Regions from separate parts of the Shewanella sp. SR44-4 genome, predicted to be linked through region 2. Evidence: predicted binding sites of a transcription regulator. Region 2 holds the regulator's gene; the other holds the start of a gene.
The links. The regulator sigma-54, encoded in region 2, starts transcription at its own class of promoters, with help from an activator protein. The targets are predictions, from matches to a motif close to GTTGGCACGNNNNTNGNNT.
Positions count from the first base shown of each region.

Region 1: a site for sigma-54 is predicted at 2,352-2,370, ahead of H5125_RS07715 (flagellar assembly protein FlgT). Genes of this name have one in related genera too.

Region 1 covers NZ_JACJDU010000012.1:60-8,247, forward strand. Annotated here, with positions in the region: gene H5125_RS07705 (hypothetical protein) at 34-624, opposite strand; tRNA gene H5125_RS07710 (tRNA-Arg) at 835-910, opposite strand; gene H5125_RS07715 (flagellar assembly protein FlgT) at 1,072-2,280, opposite strand; gene H5125_RS07720 (FlgO family outer membrane protein) at 2,550-3,260, shown strand; gene H5125_RS07725 (LPP20 family lipoprotein) at 3,257-3,703, shown strand; gene H5125_RS07730 (DUF6268 family outer membrane beta-barrel protein) at 3,786-4,718, opposite strand; gene H5125_RS07735 (TetR/AcrR family transcriptional regulator) at 4,868-5,518, opposite strand; gene H5125_RS07740 (efflux RND transporter periplasmic adaptor subunit) at 5,763-6,884, shown strand; gene H5125_RS07745 (efflux RND transporter permease subunit) at 6,881-8,188, shown strand, end outside.
Region 2 covers NZ_JACJDU010000001.1:58,598-66,785, forward strand. Annotated here, with positions in the region: gene H5125_RS00220 (HPr family phosphocarrier protein) at 20-295, opposite strand; gene rapZ (RNase adapter RapZ) at 316-1,179, opposite strand; gene ptsN (PTS IIA-like nitrogen regulatory protein PtsN) at 1,176-1,619, opposite strand; gene hpf (ribosome hibernation promoting factor) at 1,622-1,909, opposite strand; gene H5125_RS00240 (RNA polymerase factor sigma-54) at 1,935-3,419, opposite strand; gene lptB (LPS export ABC transporter ATP-binding protein) at 3,562-4,293, opposite strand; gene lptA (lipopolysaccharide transport periplasmic protein LptA) at 4,290-4,871, opposite strand; gene lptC (LPS export ABC transporter periplasmic protein LptC) at 4,858-5,418, opposite strand; gene kdsC (3-deoxy-manno-octulosonate-8-phosphatase KdsC) at 5,415-5,981, opposite strand; gene H5125_RS00265 (KpsF/GutQ family sugar-phosphate isomerase) at 5,984-6,961, opposite strand; gene H5125_RS00270 (calcium/sodium antiporter) at 7,006-7,968, opposite strand; gene H5125_RS00275 (ATP-binding cassette domain-containing protein) at 8,157-8,188, shown strand, end outside.

The DNA.
Region 1 (8,188 bases), on a different contig from region 2:
ACATCAAAAATATAATGAGTTAAAAAAAGCGGCTTAAAATCTCTCCAGAAATACTTGACCATTACAAACAAATATTTGAAACAACAAATTGGCTTGCTTTGGCATACCAGCCATCTGACAAGCTATGGCACCATGAATAAGCTCTGCACTGTCTTGTGGGATCGCATTTAGGAATGTGAGAGCTTCACTACCTTCTTCACCAAACGCTTCATGTAAGTTGGCAGCATTGGCAAATCGTCTGATCTCATTAATATCATCATAAGGCTCTGCAGCTATTGACTCAAATAATGATGTAAATATCTCTGCACCTTCAAGCTGCTCAGTCTCAAGTATTGACTGACTATCATCAACTTTCGAAAGCGCTTTGGCTAAAGACTCTTCATTAGTGCCTTCTGGGAGAAAAGGTTTAACGGCTGAATCTTTTTGAGTAAGCATGTCGAATGACTGCAAGCTGGCTAAAAAATCGGCTTTCAGCTTTTGATTAGCATGTTCTGACGAATTTAAAATATTAACCATTTGCAACTTCAGCGCTTCAGGCATTTCGGTTAGAAGTTCTTCTAGCTGATTATCGACTTCAGACTTGTGAGGTTTAGTTTGTTGGTTAGACTCTTTATTGAGGTTCATTACACAATACTTCCATGTTTTAGCTTTAATAGAAAACTATTGGAAATACGCTTAAATGTCCATGATTGGGTTCAAACTATCGAAAAGCGGAGTGTTGAAGAATGCTTAAAAAAAAATTCCAAAAAAGTGGTTTCCAGAGGCGGCACATAGGCGGCACAACTTTTGACGATTTTATTAAGTGCTTGATATTTAAAATAAAAAGAGGTGTTATGGTCTCCCCACAGGGACTCGAACCCCGATCGGCCGCTTAGGAGGCGGCTGCTCTATCCTGTTGAGCTATAGAGAGACCCAGTGATTATACTGAGTTTATAATCGAATTAAACCTTTTATATTTAATTGCTTGATTAATAACCAACTAATTCATAATCGCCTTACTCTTAGCACTTAGCACTTAGCACTTAGCACTTAGCTCTTGAGTCTGAATTATTAACTTCTTAGAGCTAATCATTAATTCTTAATCGCAATATCATTTACTTGAATATTATCTGCACTGTCGATGCCGTCGAATATTGCGGTTGAGCTGTCTTCGGTAACTTGTTCGATAACCACATTGGCACGACTTTTAGTGGCGATGGCACGCATGGAATTAAATCTGTCTGGGATATTCTTTTGTAATACGATTTGGAACTTATCACCCATTTTAACGCCATTTTTACGGCCTAAATTGATGATAATACGATCCCCTTGCCTGGCGACAATTTGGCCTAATAATGGACGACAGTTTAACTGCTTATCCAGCGACATCACGCTTTGCTGTAAAATATCGCTGATCGCCTGACCATAAGATGACCGCCAAAAGCGCTGGTTAGCAGGTGAGACGATTTCTTGTCTTTCAAATTCCCAAGGCGCTGAGGTGGCGAATGATTCTGACCACACCACTTCACCGCTGATCCCGTGGTAAAGGGTTAATTTAAATATAAACTGTCTTAACGGATCATCCTCGACAAAGCCCATATAACTGCTTTGAGCAGGTTCGGTCGAAATATCAATGATTTCAGGTTGCAGCAGATATTGGCTGTCGGTGATTTCGCCTAACCAACTGGGAATACGATATCCTTTAAAGTTGACCAGTTGATTGATGTTATCAATTTTTTCATCGGCATGTAGTCGTGCAAAACTGTATCGCGACTGTGCATTGATAGCTTTACCTAATTGCTCGGTGATCCGCTCTTCAAAGTGAGCTAATTGACCATAACGCAACTGTTCGCGTTCTTGTAAATAGGCTTGTGGCAACATAATCGCGGCTTTAAGTGATTGGCTTTTACATTGAACGTTAGGTTCTTGTTCGCTGAGTTCAAGCTGTAATACCACGGTGATGGTGTGTTGGCTGATCATTTCACTCATTAATTCAACGTTATTGGCCGATCCCATCCGCTGAATTTGAAAGGTATCTTGAGTAAGCCGACCTTGGTTGACTTGTTGTTCGCTGGAAAAGTTAACCCCGGCTTTTAAACTGGCGTAATTTAATGCTTGGCTTATAGCGTCTTCACGGGCTTTATCTATATCGCCATTCACGATTTTAGCCTTACCAGTTACTTCAATTTGTTCAGCCAATACCGACGACGTTACACACAATGCACTCACGCATAGCATTGCTATTACGGCAAGGTGATTAAAGGTTTTTGTTCGGATAACAGGGCTGTGTCGGATCAACATACAATGTCCTAATGTCAAAAAATCGTCTATTTTGCACAATTGTGTAAATTCAGCTTACTCTATTTTAATCAAAGCAAAAATTGTGCCGACTCACTATATTAGTGGTTATTTTCGATGTTGCACTATTACAGTAAAGCTTTGAACGCATTTGCCGATATAAAGACACCAATAATAAAGAGTACATAATTGGCCTTAGTTATCGATGGACAAGGCGATTAAATGACTCATTTATACCAAGACTAGCGGCATTATTTGTTAGAGGAATTATTATGATTAACAGGCTTTTTATCTCCACGGTCATGCTTGCGTCGTTATCGTTAGCGGCATGCACCCAAACGCCTAATGCTGCCAATAACCTTGCCTTTAGTAATAACGGTAAATTTGTCAAAACCGTCGACGAAGATGAGGTTTATCACGATAAACTGGCTTATGATATTCAGGCTGCGGGGATATCACCCAAAGGCCAGGTGAATGTGTGGGCAGAAAAGTTAGTTAACGAGTTAGTGTTACAAAACGACGCCTTGCGCCCAGATCAACCACTGCTGATTTCTACGCCAGTGATGACCAGTAATTTAAATGCAACCAATGAATTAGCATTACAGTTACAACAAGGATTACTCGCGGCATTCCACGCTCATGAATTTAACTTAGTCGATTTAAATGTGGCGACAAATTTGCGCGCCACAGAACAAGGCGAGTTTATGTTGAGCCGCAACTGGGAACTGTTACGTGCAGATTTACCGGTTTCACACGTATTAGTGTCAACCATGACCCTCACCCCTGAAGGAATTGTGTTTAACGGCCGAGTGGTTAATGTGACCAATAATCGCGTCCTTTCAGCGGTGCAATCATTTGTGGCAGCATCGAGTTTGTCGGGTTATTTACAACCCTCTGAACTCATTGAATCACGCAATGGTTTACTGTATCGCCACGAGAATAAGGGCGACAGTCGTTACACCGTATTAGGAGATAAGCTATGAAGTCGTTGATGTTAATTATGCTATTGCTGCTCACTGGCTGTGTGAGCAAAGATAAATATGTTCAGTGGGAAACCGAAGCGCCAGCCTCGTTCCCAACGCTAACGGCAATTGGTTATGCCCCGTTGGCGACTCAGCCCAGTAAAGAGCCATCACATCGTATTTTAATGGCGATGCAAGCTTCAAAAATTGCCGCTTACCGAGAGTTGGCTGAGCAAGTATATGGACAAAAAATTTCGGCTAATAGCGACGTAAGTGAATGGTTACTAACTGACGACAACGTTAAATCTAGCGTGAGTGGTATTATTCGCGGCGCTAAAGTGGTTAAGACCTACCCTTCTGGTGAGTTTTATGTCACGGAGCTAGCTCTGGACTTTAAACAAGTATGGCAGTTGTACGAACAACAAAATCGTCCTAAACGCGTAAAAGAAGTTACTTACTTTTAATTGAACGTTTACGCTAACTTGTTGATATAAAAATGCCGCTGATATCAGCGGCATTTTTATTATATTAGGTTAACACTTATCATTAAAACGTCAGTTTAAACACTAAACCTAATGCTGCTTGGTTTTCCATGTCTTCCGTAACGTCTGGGTAACTTAACTCCATTTCGCCACCAAAATAATAACCTGCGTACGCATTAAGGCTAACATTACTAGTTGCTTGCCAGCCTGCGCGAGCAAAGCCTACCCATTCTTCTACTTCAATGGTTTTGTCATCATCAGCAATTAAAAAACGTTCTGTTCGCATTGAGCTACCCACACCGAAACTCCAGTCACGGTTATACTGATAACTTAACTCTAATCCTGCAGGACCACTAAAACCAGCTTGGAACGGGTTAGCAAGTACCCACTTCTCGTTTATCTGCCAACGCACGGCTAAGTAAGGTACGGTGCGCACTTCTGAAATATCATTTAAGTATGCAACACCAAAGCCGAGCATATTGCCGGAATCAAAGCGGTACATGCCCGAGGCAACGACACCATAACTTTGCGCATTTGAAGATGATGCAGTATCGGCATAGGCGTATTGCAGTTTGGGGGCTATAAGAAACATCCAATGATTATCAAGACGGTAAGATAACGATAAACCAGCACTGTACTGATGTATGGTTGACCAAGGTTCAGTACTGCTGCGTAACAGAGTGTTTTGGTTCATATCCCAGTCGTAATCGAGATTATCGTAGCCTAGATTTGCCCCAATTGACCACTGACGATTGAGTGGCATGCTGGCCGAAAAACTGGTCTTCCAAGCATCACGTTGTAACTGATTAGGGTTATTGCTATCAGCCCCAACATTAGCGGTACCCGTTGATGTACGAGCCACAGTGAGCGAAAATGGTGAACGTTCTGGCGCTGCTAAAGCATGCTGACTTAACAACAGTCCCGATGCTAGCAAAATTGACAAAGCTGATGTACTCAATGATTTTGGCTGAATTACGTTAACGTTATAAAGCGTCATATCAATCTGCTTCCCTTCAAATAATGAGATAAGTTAGCTATTAACTTGGCTTAACTGCACCTTGGCTTAATAGCACGTTGGGTTAATAGCACCTTAGTTTAATTACGATAATACTGTTATCGCGCCAATTAAGTTCAACTTTTATTGGCTTATTTTACGTCTACTTGGTGGGCTCGCAAAAACATCTCGGCAGTATCTTGTAAATATTGTTGCCTAGTTGTCAGTAAATCACCTATCTCTAATCCTAGCTCTAAACGTAATTTTAGTTCGCCAAATAACATTAAACACAATCTAACTGCGCTTTCGTGCGGATTTTCAAAAAAGTATTCGCCATGTTCATTGACCTTTTTTAAGTAATTTCTAATCAGTCCGAGTACGTGCTTGGGACCTGCGTCATAAAACAATCTAGACACTTCTGGGTGAGTGTCTGCTTGAGCTACGCAAGTTTTAAATACTGTCATTGTTTCTTTGCTAACAATCATTTCACCAAATTGCAGAGCAAACTGCAAAATAACCCGTTGTGGATTTGCTGCATCAATTAAAGCTTCGCCAGTGAGTTGATGCACAACACATTTAGACTCAATCGCGGAAACAAACAAATCATCTTTGGAACCAAAATGAGAGTAAACGGTTTGTTTTGATACACCGGCATGTTTTGCCACTTCGTCCATGCTGGTATTAGGAAAACCCTGATGGCAAAAAAGGTCAATCGCAGACTCAAGTACTTGAGCCCGCTTTTGCTCACTGCGGCTCAAACTAACCTGTTCGATGTTATTAAGCGATGTGTGTTTTTTTGTCATGTTGGTTCCGTAAATTAACCCATTAAGCACAATCGAGTGTCAGCGTTACTACTCATTATTTAGCGTTATAGTAACTAAAAATAGACTGGACAGTCTAGTTTTATAAAACTAGACTACCGAGTCTAGTTAACATTTAAGTTACAAGTCACGATTTGCGGTTAATGAGTTCGCTTATTGTTATTAACACTGGTTTTTAAGATAAATCAACATTGGCACAATATATTGCTTTGCAAGGAATAAACTTATGTACGCGTCAAAGACATTCACCCCAATCATTCGATACTGGGCGCTAGGTTTAAGCTTAATCTCATTAGGCGGTTGTGGCTCTGAGGTAAAAGAGCATTCACAAACAACTGAGTACCAAACGGTATTGTCACAGCCTTTATCATTAAGCGACCGTTATCAACACATGCAAACTTATACGGGTACGATTCGCTCGGCCAATACCACCGGAATTGGCTTTGAGCTTGCGGGTAAACTGAATAATATCCTAGTCGACAGTGGCGATACTGTGAGCAAAGGACAAATATTAGCGCAGCTTGATACTGATTTATTAACCGCAGAAAAGCAGCAATTACAAGCCAGTTTATTGCAAACTCAAGCGGATATAGATTTAGCAAAAAGCACCTTAGCCCGTACTCTAAAGTTGAAACAACAAAACTATGTGTCTGAGCAGCAACTCGATGAAACCCAGCAACAAGTTATTAGCTTACAAGCAAACCAAAAGCGTATAGAAGCCAGCTTAAGTGCGACCAATTTGAAAATTGAAAAATCAACCTTAATGGCCCCATTCAATGGAAAAATCAGTCAACGTTTTCATAATATCGGCGAAGTGATTGCGCTAGGCAGTCCGGTTTTCACCTTAGTTGGTAACAGTCAGCCTGTGGCTTATATTGGAGTACCCATTGATATCGCACAGCAGTTAACCGCCGAGCAGATGGTAGATGTCCGTGTAGGTAAGCAAACCTTTATCGCTAAAATTGCCGGTATTAGTGCCGAGGTCAATACCATTAGTCGCACGGTTCAGTTGCGTATTCATTTGCCCGACTCAGCCAGAGTGATCAATGGCGAAATAGCTTATTTGGCGTATCAACAAGACGTGCAAGCACTTGGTTATTGGGTGCCTATGTCGGCATTAACCGATGGCGTGCGCGGATTATGGAACGTGTTTGCCTTAGTTGAGGCTGAGCAAGGTTTTTATACCATTGAGCGCCGCGATGTAGAGATTATCTATACCAATGAACAACAAGCGTATATTCAAGGTGCCATAAAACCAACCGATTTAATTGTATCGCAAGGATTACATAAATTGGTCGTTAACCAGAAAGTCACTCTCGCTCAAGCTGAGAAAACGGGGGCATTATGATTAAAGCATTTTTAGAAAATGGCCGCCTAACCAGTTTATTTATCGCATTATTAATTGTTGCCGGATTAGGTGCCATTTCAAGCCTACCTCGCACCGAAGATCCACATATTACTAACCGATTTTCGTCTGTTATCACTCAATACCCTGGTGCATCTGCAGAGCGGGTTGAAGCACTTGTGACTGAGGTATTAGAGAATCAATTACGCCGTTTAGAAGATTTAAAGCTAGTCCAGTCGACCTCTCGCCCCGGGATTTCGGTTATCCAGCTAGAATTAAAAGACACGGTCACAGAGACGGATCCGGTGTGGTCGCGCGCTCGAGATCTTATCGCCGACAGTAAATCATTGTTGCCAGTAGAAGCACAAAATAGTGTATTAGATGATCAACTAGGTTATGCCAATACCGCCATTTTAGGACTTGTTTGGGCTGACGATAGCCCTGTAAGAACCGATATTCTAAATCGTTATGCCAAAGAATTACAAAGCCGTCTAAGACTGCTCAGTGGTACTGATTTTGTTAAACTTTATGGCGCACCACAAGAAGAGATTTTAGTTGAGCTAGATGGCAATAAAATCAGTCAATTGCATTTAACCCCCGCCAGTATTGCCGCTATTTTAAATAATGCCGACAGCAAAATTTCAGCCGGTGAAGTTAATAACAGCCAATTTAGAGCCTTAGTTGAAGTCTCTGGTGAGTTAGATTCGCAGAATCGTATCCGCCAAGTGCCGTTAAAAGTAGACGACTATGGTCAAATTATTCGCTTAGGGGATGTGGCCAATATTAGCCGCCAAGCCAAGACTCCGGCATCGAGTATCGCTTTAATCGACAGTCAGCAAGGCGTTTTGGTGTCTGCACGCATGCTCAACAATAATCGAGTCGATGTGTGGCAACAGCATGTAAGCAGCGCCATAGATGATTTTTCAGCTAATTTACCGGCCAATATTAAGGTGCAATGGTTATTCGACCAACAAAGCTATACCAGTGATCGATTAGGTGACTTGGTGATTAATCTGCTACAAGGATTTGTGATTATTTTAGTGGTTCTGATGCTAACATTAGGACTGCGCAATGCAGTGATTGTGGCGATATCATTACCATTAACCGCATTATTTACCCTCACCTGCATGAAATATACTGGACTACCGATCCACCAAATGTCGGTAACAGGTTTAGTGGTTGCGCTGGGGATTATGGTCGATAACGCGATTGTGATTGTTGATGCCATTGCGCAACGCCGTCAACAAGGTATGAGCAAACTGGAAGCGGTATCAAAAACCTTACACCATTTATGGCTACCACTAGCA
Region 2 (8,188 bases):
ATTCAATGCGATTAAAAAATTAACAAGATTCATCAAATTTAGCATTAATGAGATCGCACACTGCGTTTAATGCCACTTCAGCATCTGGGCCTTGAGCTGTCACCGTAATCATTTTACCGATACCACTTTCAAGCATTAATAGCCCAAGTACGCTAGCTGCGCTGGCGTTTTTTTCGCCTTGAGTTAAGGTGATGTTAGCATCAAAATCCGCCGCTAACATCGCGAGTTTTGTGGCGGCACGGGCGTGTAACCCCAATTTATTTGAAATGGTCACTTGGCGTTCAAGTTTGATCATTGACGCGATCCTATGCTCACTTAGTTATTAGTATCACTGATATTTAATTCTCTGTGGCGAGCATTAACTGTGTGTTTACTGCCTTGTCGAAATCGTTTTGCTAATTGATCTGCAATATATACCGAACGGTGCTGACCACCAGTACAACCAATCGCGATGGTAAGGTAACTGCGATTGTTACGTTCTAAATGCGGCATCCAAGTTTCAAATAGGTTTTCAATTTGCCAAATAAATTTATTAACTAATGGCTGACGACCTAAAAATTCTTGTACGGGCTCGTCTAAACCCGTAAATGGACGCAGTTCTATTTCCCAATGTGGGTTGGGTAAAAAGCGTACATCAAACATAAAATCTGCTTCTGTCGGCATGCCGTGTTTAAAGCCAAAAGATTCAAAGTTAATCACTAACTCTTTATCAACACTGCCTAATAATATTTGCCTAACTTGGTCGCTTAATTCGTAGATATTTAGCGCAGAAGTGTCGATATAGTGATCAACAATTTTTGCGATAGGCTCAAGTAAACGGCCTTCTAGTTTTATCGCTTCTTGCAGTGAAATATGATTTTTAGATAACGGGTGTAATCGACGTGTTTCGCTGTAACGTTTAAGCAATACTTTGTCATTGGAATTTAAAAAGAAACTGATAATTTCAGTGTCATTTTGAAGTAGTGCCAATTGGTCTTGAAGCACTTTACCTTGTTCTGCAATGTTACGAACATCAACGCTAATCGCAACCAAATCATTACTGCCTTTAAGCTGGGCTAATAATGTGCCAATGAGTGGTAAAGGCAAATTATCAACACAATAATATCCTAGGTCTTCTAATACTCTCAGGGCAACGGATTTCCCTGAGCCTGAACGTCCCGATACTATAACTAGTTTCATGCAGTAATAACCTGATAAAGTTCTGTTGCGTCGTGAGTTTTACGAAGCTGTTTCAATATTTGCTTATCGCTTAACTTTTGGGCCATGCTCGATAACGTGCCTAAATGTTGTTGGCACTGGTCTGCAGGGACTAACAAAGCAAATAAAAGATCCACGGGTTGCTTATCGATTGCATCAAAGGCAATGGCTTCTTCACATTTAATAAATATCGCGATAGGGTGATCGATGGTCGTTAATCTACCATGAGGTATCGCAATGCCATTTCCTATACCTGTGCTACCCATTTTCTCTCTCGCTAACAGGCTTTCAAAAACCTCTTGCGAAGACAGGGTTGGGTACTGGGCAGCGACTAAATTGCTGATGAGTTCCAGTACTTTTTTCTTACTGCCCGGTGTGGCACAGGTAGTGCATTCCGGCTGCAGAATGGTACAAAGTTCCATCGTTAGTGTTTTGTATTCTTCTCTTTGTGTTTAATTACCTGACGGTCGAGTTTATCGATCAGGGCGTCTATTGCAGCATACATATCAGTACTTTCTGACATTGCAAAAATTTCTGCGCCATTAATGTTGATTTTGGCTTCTGCTTTTTGTTGTAATTTTTCTACATTGAGCACAACGTGTACATTATGGATCTGATCGAAGTGTCGTTCAAGCTTTGAAAATTTACTGTGGATGTATTCACGTAAAGATTCTGTTATTTCGACATGACGTCCAGTCAGACTTATTTGCATAAAAAATCCTCCATTGCCTAGTAGGTTATAAACTCTTACGTTGGTTTGAGGGCGGGATCATCATTGCTTCACGGTATTTTGCTATCGTACGACGAGCAACGTTTATGCCCTGTTCTGCCAGAAGCTGAGCCATTTTACTGTCACTCAGTGGTTTTTTCTGGTTTTCTGCGGCAACCAGCTTTTTGATAAAAGCACGAATGGCCGTTGATGAGCATTCCCCGCCATCGTCAGTACTGACATGGCTAGAGAAGAAGTATTTTAGTTCAAATAAGCCACGAGGGGTGTGCATATATTTTTGTGTGGTGACTCGTGAAATGGTCGATTCATGCATTTCTACGGCTTCAGCGATATCATTGAGCACCATAGGCTTCATGGCTTCTTCGCCATATTCAAAAAAGCCTTGCTGAAATTGCACAATGCAATTTGCCACTTTAAGTAAAGTATCATTACGGCTTTCAATACTTTTAATAAACCATTTAGCCTCTTGCAGATGGCCTCGAATAAATTGACTATCCGACGGGTTTTTACTGCCTCTAGCCATGGCTGCATATTGCTGATTAACACCAATTTTAGGCATGTTGTCTGGGTTTAACTCTACTACCCAACGGCCATTTTTCTTTAATACTGTGACATCGGGAATCACGTATTCATCATCCATGGGGGTAATTAATAAGCCCGGACGAGGATTGAGTGTCTGGATTAGAGTGATTGCGTCACGTAACTCATTTTCTTTTAGTTTTGTTTTACGCATCAATAATCTGAAATCACGGCCAGCAATTAACTCTAAATAGCCTTTAATTAACAAACGGGCATTATCGATATGGGGTGTGTCGTTAGAGTATTGCGCTAATTGAATAAATAGGCATTCGCTTAAATCACGTGCTGCAACACCCACAGGATCAAAGTGTTGAACGCGTTTTAATACCGCCTCAACCTCATCGAGTTCCACATTTTCATCACCCATGGCTTCGAGAATATCTTCGGTACTTTGGGTTAGATAACCGCGTTCATCAATGGCATCAATAATGGCGGTGGCAATGGCGAGATCGGTGTCTGAAAATGGAGTGAGATTTTTTTGCCATTCTAAGTGTTCGTACAGACCTTCGGTGGTTTCACCTTGAAAGGGCATGTCGTCATCGCGCATGCTTGCACTGCCTGAACCTGACATAGGTGAGGCTGTGTATACTTCATCCCATGTGGTATCCATGGCTAAATCATCCATGGTTTCTTTGGTCATGGATTCTGTTATGTCGACGGTGGAAGTGTCTTTTTCGACATTAACAATACTGTTGTCACTAAAGTCTGTATCCGCTTGGTCGCGGTTTTCTTTTAAGGAGTCTTTTGCTTCAGAAAACTCATCTTCTATTTCAAGCAATGGATTTGAATCTAATGCTTGTTGGATTTCCTGCTGTAGCTCCAATGACGATAATTGCAGTAAGCGAATGGCTTGCTGCAATTGTGGGGTCATGGTTAAGTGTTGACCCATTTTAAGTTGGAGTGACGCTTTCATTTACCGCTTATCCCTAGATGATTTTCCATAAAAATGACAATCTCGAACTATAATGGATTGCCATAAACATCAATGACATTTAACGTTGTTTAGGTATCGTTCAATGAAATGAGTTAGCTAGACTAAAAGGCCAGTAAAGTAACTATAGCTTGAATTGTTCACCTAAGTACACAGCTCGAACTTGTTGATTACTTAATATCTCATCAGGTGTGCCTTCGGCAATTAAATTACCCTGGCTGACGATATAGGCTCGCTCACAAACGTCTAGCGTTTCACGTACGTTATGGTCGGTAATTAATACCCCTAAACCGCGATTTTTAAGTTGTTGGATGATTTTTTTAATGTCGATGACCGAAATAGGATCAACACCAGCAAAGGGCTCATCAAGCAAAATAAATTTTGGATTAGCAGCTAAAGCGCGCGCAATTTCAACTCGACGACGTTCACCACCCGATAACGACATACCTTGGCTGTCGCGTATGTGAGTAATGTGGAACTCTTCGAGTAGGTGCTCAAGCTGTTCAATACGTTGGTCTGTGCTGAGCTCTTTGCGAGTTTGCAGTACGGCCATTATGTTGTCGTAAACGGTGAGCTTGCGGAAAATACTGGCTTCTTGTGGTAAGTAACCTATACCTTTGCGGGCGCGCAAATGCATTGGATCGGCAGTAAGGTCGTCATCGTCAATCAATATTCGGCCTTTATCGCTTTTTACTAAGCCGACAACCATATAAAAGGTGGTGGTTTTACCTGCACCATTAGGGCCTAAAAGACCGACAATTTGGCCGGTTTTAACCGTTAAGCTCACATCTTTAACAACTTGACGAGCTTTATAGCTTTTAGCTAGATTTTCAGCGGTTAAGGTAATTTGGGTCATGGTTTGATCTGCTTGTTAACAGGAATTTCAGGGAGTTTTTGCTTTGGCGCTGACTCGTCTTGGAAATTCTCTGGTTGAATGATGGTGATTACCCGATCTTGTCCTGTACCAGTACTTTCGGCAATCAGCTCTTGAGCACTGATGTTGTACTTGATTTTATTACCGGTAACCTGGCTACCAGATTGATCCAATTTGGCGTTGCCAGTCAATGTGAGTGTAGTAGTGGCAAGGTCATAGCTAATTTCGTTAGCACTTGCGGTACCAATTTTACCGTCATCTAATTCTTGTGAAAATGTAGCTGGGGTGCCAGTAGCAATTAATCTCTTGCTGGTGGTGTTTTCAGGGGTAAACGCCCGTAACTGATCTGCATTGATATTAATCGTGCCTTGGACAATCGTTACCGGACCATTAAAAACAATTTGATTATTCTTAATGTCGGCAGACTGACTGACTGAAGCGATTTTCAATTCTTGTTTCAGATCCCCTTGTTTCGCTATGGCAGGCAAACTCAATATACAAAGTATGCTACTTAATAACATAACATTGGCGCGAGTGTGGAGACGATTAATGTGGCTCATATGTTCCTTCTACCTGGCTTAGTAGCGATAATTTTTGCGAATTCAAGTCAGCATGTAGGCCTAAACCTTGAATAATAAACCCTTTACCTTTGATGTACACCATCTCTTGTGAGGATCCTATCATAGTGGTTAAATCCACCGAAATAGCTTGGGTACTCAGTGACTGCAGGGGTTCTTCTATATCAATGGCATCAATAATAACATTATTTTCTAATGTGACTTTGCTGGTATTTTTATTCAATTGCCCACGGTCTGCACTTAATTGCCATTGTGCTTTACCGTTTTCAGGGTAAATGAGGTAAATAGGTTTGGTAAAGTGAGTGATGTCACTTGAGGCGTAATGCTCCATGTGTTCGGCGCTGACTCGACTTTCGACGAAACCTAGTTGGTTGAATTCTGTAGTGCGTAGGTTATCTGCAACAAAATCTGGGCGCTCAATACCGCGTATTTGTACCGCATCCATTTCACTGCGTTTTACTTGTGCTTGCCAGTACAATATAAAAGCAAGCCCAAAAAAAGCAATAATACCTAGCGTGACTCTACTCATATACTCATACCATGAGCACTGGCAAATTTATCTTGGCTTAATAGTAATAAATCGGTGAGTTCACGCAGTGCGCCGTGGCCACCATTGAGGGTGGTTGTCATATGGCACTGTTGTTTGACAAACGGATGACCATCACCGACACAAACGGCTAGTCCTACGGCTTTCATTACAGGTAGGTCTACCATGTCATCGCCAATGTAAGCCACTTCATCAGCAGTCACATTATAGAGCGACAATAATTGCTCAAAAGGCTCAAATTTATTATCAATACCTTGATAAATATGTGTTACACCTAATGCCGTCATGCGGTTTTCAACAATCTTGGATTTACGTCCTGTTATCACGGCAACATGGATACCACTGGTAAGCAAAGAACGCACACCATAACCGTCACGAGTATGGAACGCTTTGAGTTCTTCACCTGCATTACTGAGGTAAATACGTCCATCTGAAAATACTCCATCGACATCACAGATTAACAGTTTGATTTTTTGAGCTCGTTGCCAAATATCATTGCTGACAGGGCCGTAAAATCCTTGGTGAAACGAGGTTGATTCTGACATGATTAAATGACTCCAGCTTTAACCATATCGAGCATGTTTAATGCTCCGATCGGTTGATGTTTTTCATTAACGACAATCAGTCCGTTGATGCTCTTTTCATCCATGATTTGCAGTGCTTGTGCGGCTAAAATCCCCGCAGGGCAGGTAACACAATTTTCGGTCATAACCTGGGCAATAGGAGTGATTCGAAGATTCACGTCTGCATCGATAACCCGGCGTAAATCACCATCGGTAAAAATGCCCACAAGTTTATTGGCATGGTCGACTACTGCCGTCATGCCAAGGCCCTTTTTAGATATTTCATAAAGTGCCTCAGTAATACAAATATCATCATTGACGATCGGTAAATCATCGTCTTTATGCATGACATCGTCGACTTTTAGAAGTAATTTTCTTCCAAGAGAGCCACCAGGGTGTGATAAGGCAAAGTCATCACGAGTAAAACCTTTTGCTTGTAATAAAGCAATGGCTAATGCATCGCCCATAGCAAGTGTTGCAGTGGTGCTGGAAGTGGGTGCTAATCCTAATGGACATGCTTCTTCTTGCACTTGAATGCATAAATGGATTTTGGATAAACGCGCCATATTGGAGTCTGGTTTACCGGTCACCGCAATCACTGGTACACCCATACGTTGGATAACAGGCATTAATGTCAGTATTTCGCTTGATTCACCAGAGTTGGAAATGGCGAGTACAATGTCATTTTTGGCTAATGCGCCCAAATCACCATGACTGGCTTCACCAGGGTGAACAAAAAATGCCGGTGTGCCGGTACTGGCAAAGGTCGCGGATATTTTGTTACCAATATGACCTGATTTGCCCATCCCCATGACAATCACTTTACCTTTACACTGCATGATCAATTGACATGCTTGGTCAAACTCAACCGAGTCTACATATTGATATAAATTATCTAAGGCAGCTTTTTCTATATCAATGACTTTACGACCCCATTGACGAAATTGAGTGTGATTTACCATACGACTCTCTCTGTTAGCTTAATACTTTACCTTCATGCTCCAATCTAATGCGACTGAAAGACAACAATTTGGTACGCAATAAAGGTGATTAATAATAGTGCGCCATGCCAGCGAGTAAGTTGTTGCTTAGCGCCACTGGATAATACTAAAACGGCTAATGCTGCACTGGTGCCTAATACCATATAGAAGTCTCTTCCACTGGCTGAAGCATCTATTTCACCAGGGGAGATCAATCCTGGTAGTGCCAGTACCGCAAGAATGTTAAATAAGTTAGACCCAACAATGTTACCAATGACAAGGTCGTGTTCTTTTTTTAATACTCCAGCAATACAGGCCGCTAATTCTGGTAGGCTGGTTCCTACTGCGATAATGGTTAAGCCAATCACAAGATCTGACAACCCATAAAACGTTGCAATACCTACAGCGCCATCGACCATCCAACTTGCTGATAGGGGGAGCAATATAATACCGACGACCAGCCAAATGATAGCATGAAAGGTTGGCACATTTTTAGGGATCTCAGATTCAAGTTTATCATCTAAGCTGTCTGGGGTTTTGTCATGAGTAGCTTGCCAAATGAAATATCCCATCAACAACAAAAGTAATGCAATAAGCATGATACCTTCTGTTTGTGTCAACACATTATCATGCAAGGTGTAACCGGCAAATACCGTAGCAGCAAGCATGATAGGTATTTCGCGTTTTAAGGTCTTCGAATCTAAGCTAATGGCACCTAGTAAGGCTGTTAATCCTAAAATTAAGGTAATGTTAGCAATGTTTGAGCCCAATACGTTACCAATGGCGGTATCACGCATGCCATCCATTGATGCGGTGGCCGCAACAAACATTTCAGGTGCAGAGCTACCCATAGCAACAATGGTGAGTCCAATTAACATCGGAGGTAAGCCTAAGTTGCGGGCAAATGCCGCCGCCCCATAGACAAATCTATCCGCACTCCAAACTAAAACAGCAAGGCCAACAACTAACATTAGGATATTAACTAGCATGTGATTCCGATAGTAGTATTTAATTAACGACTATTTTCGCTGGATTTCTATCAAATTGAAAGCATTGCACAGTAATTGCTCTGGTAATGAAGCGTGTTGATATGGATATAGTTGTCGCTTAATCGACAATTACAGTACAATTTACTCTTCAACTTAAAGCAAGGAAGGCTGTTATCTCCTCAACGCCAATGTCTGATATGAGCAAATCAAGTAATAAACC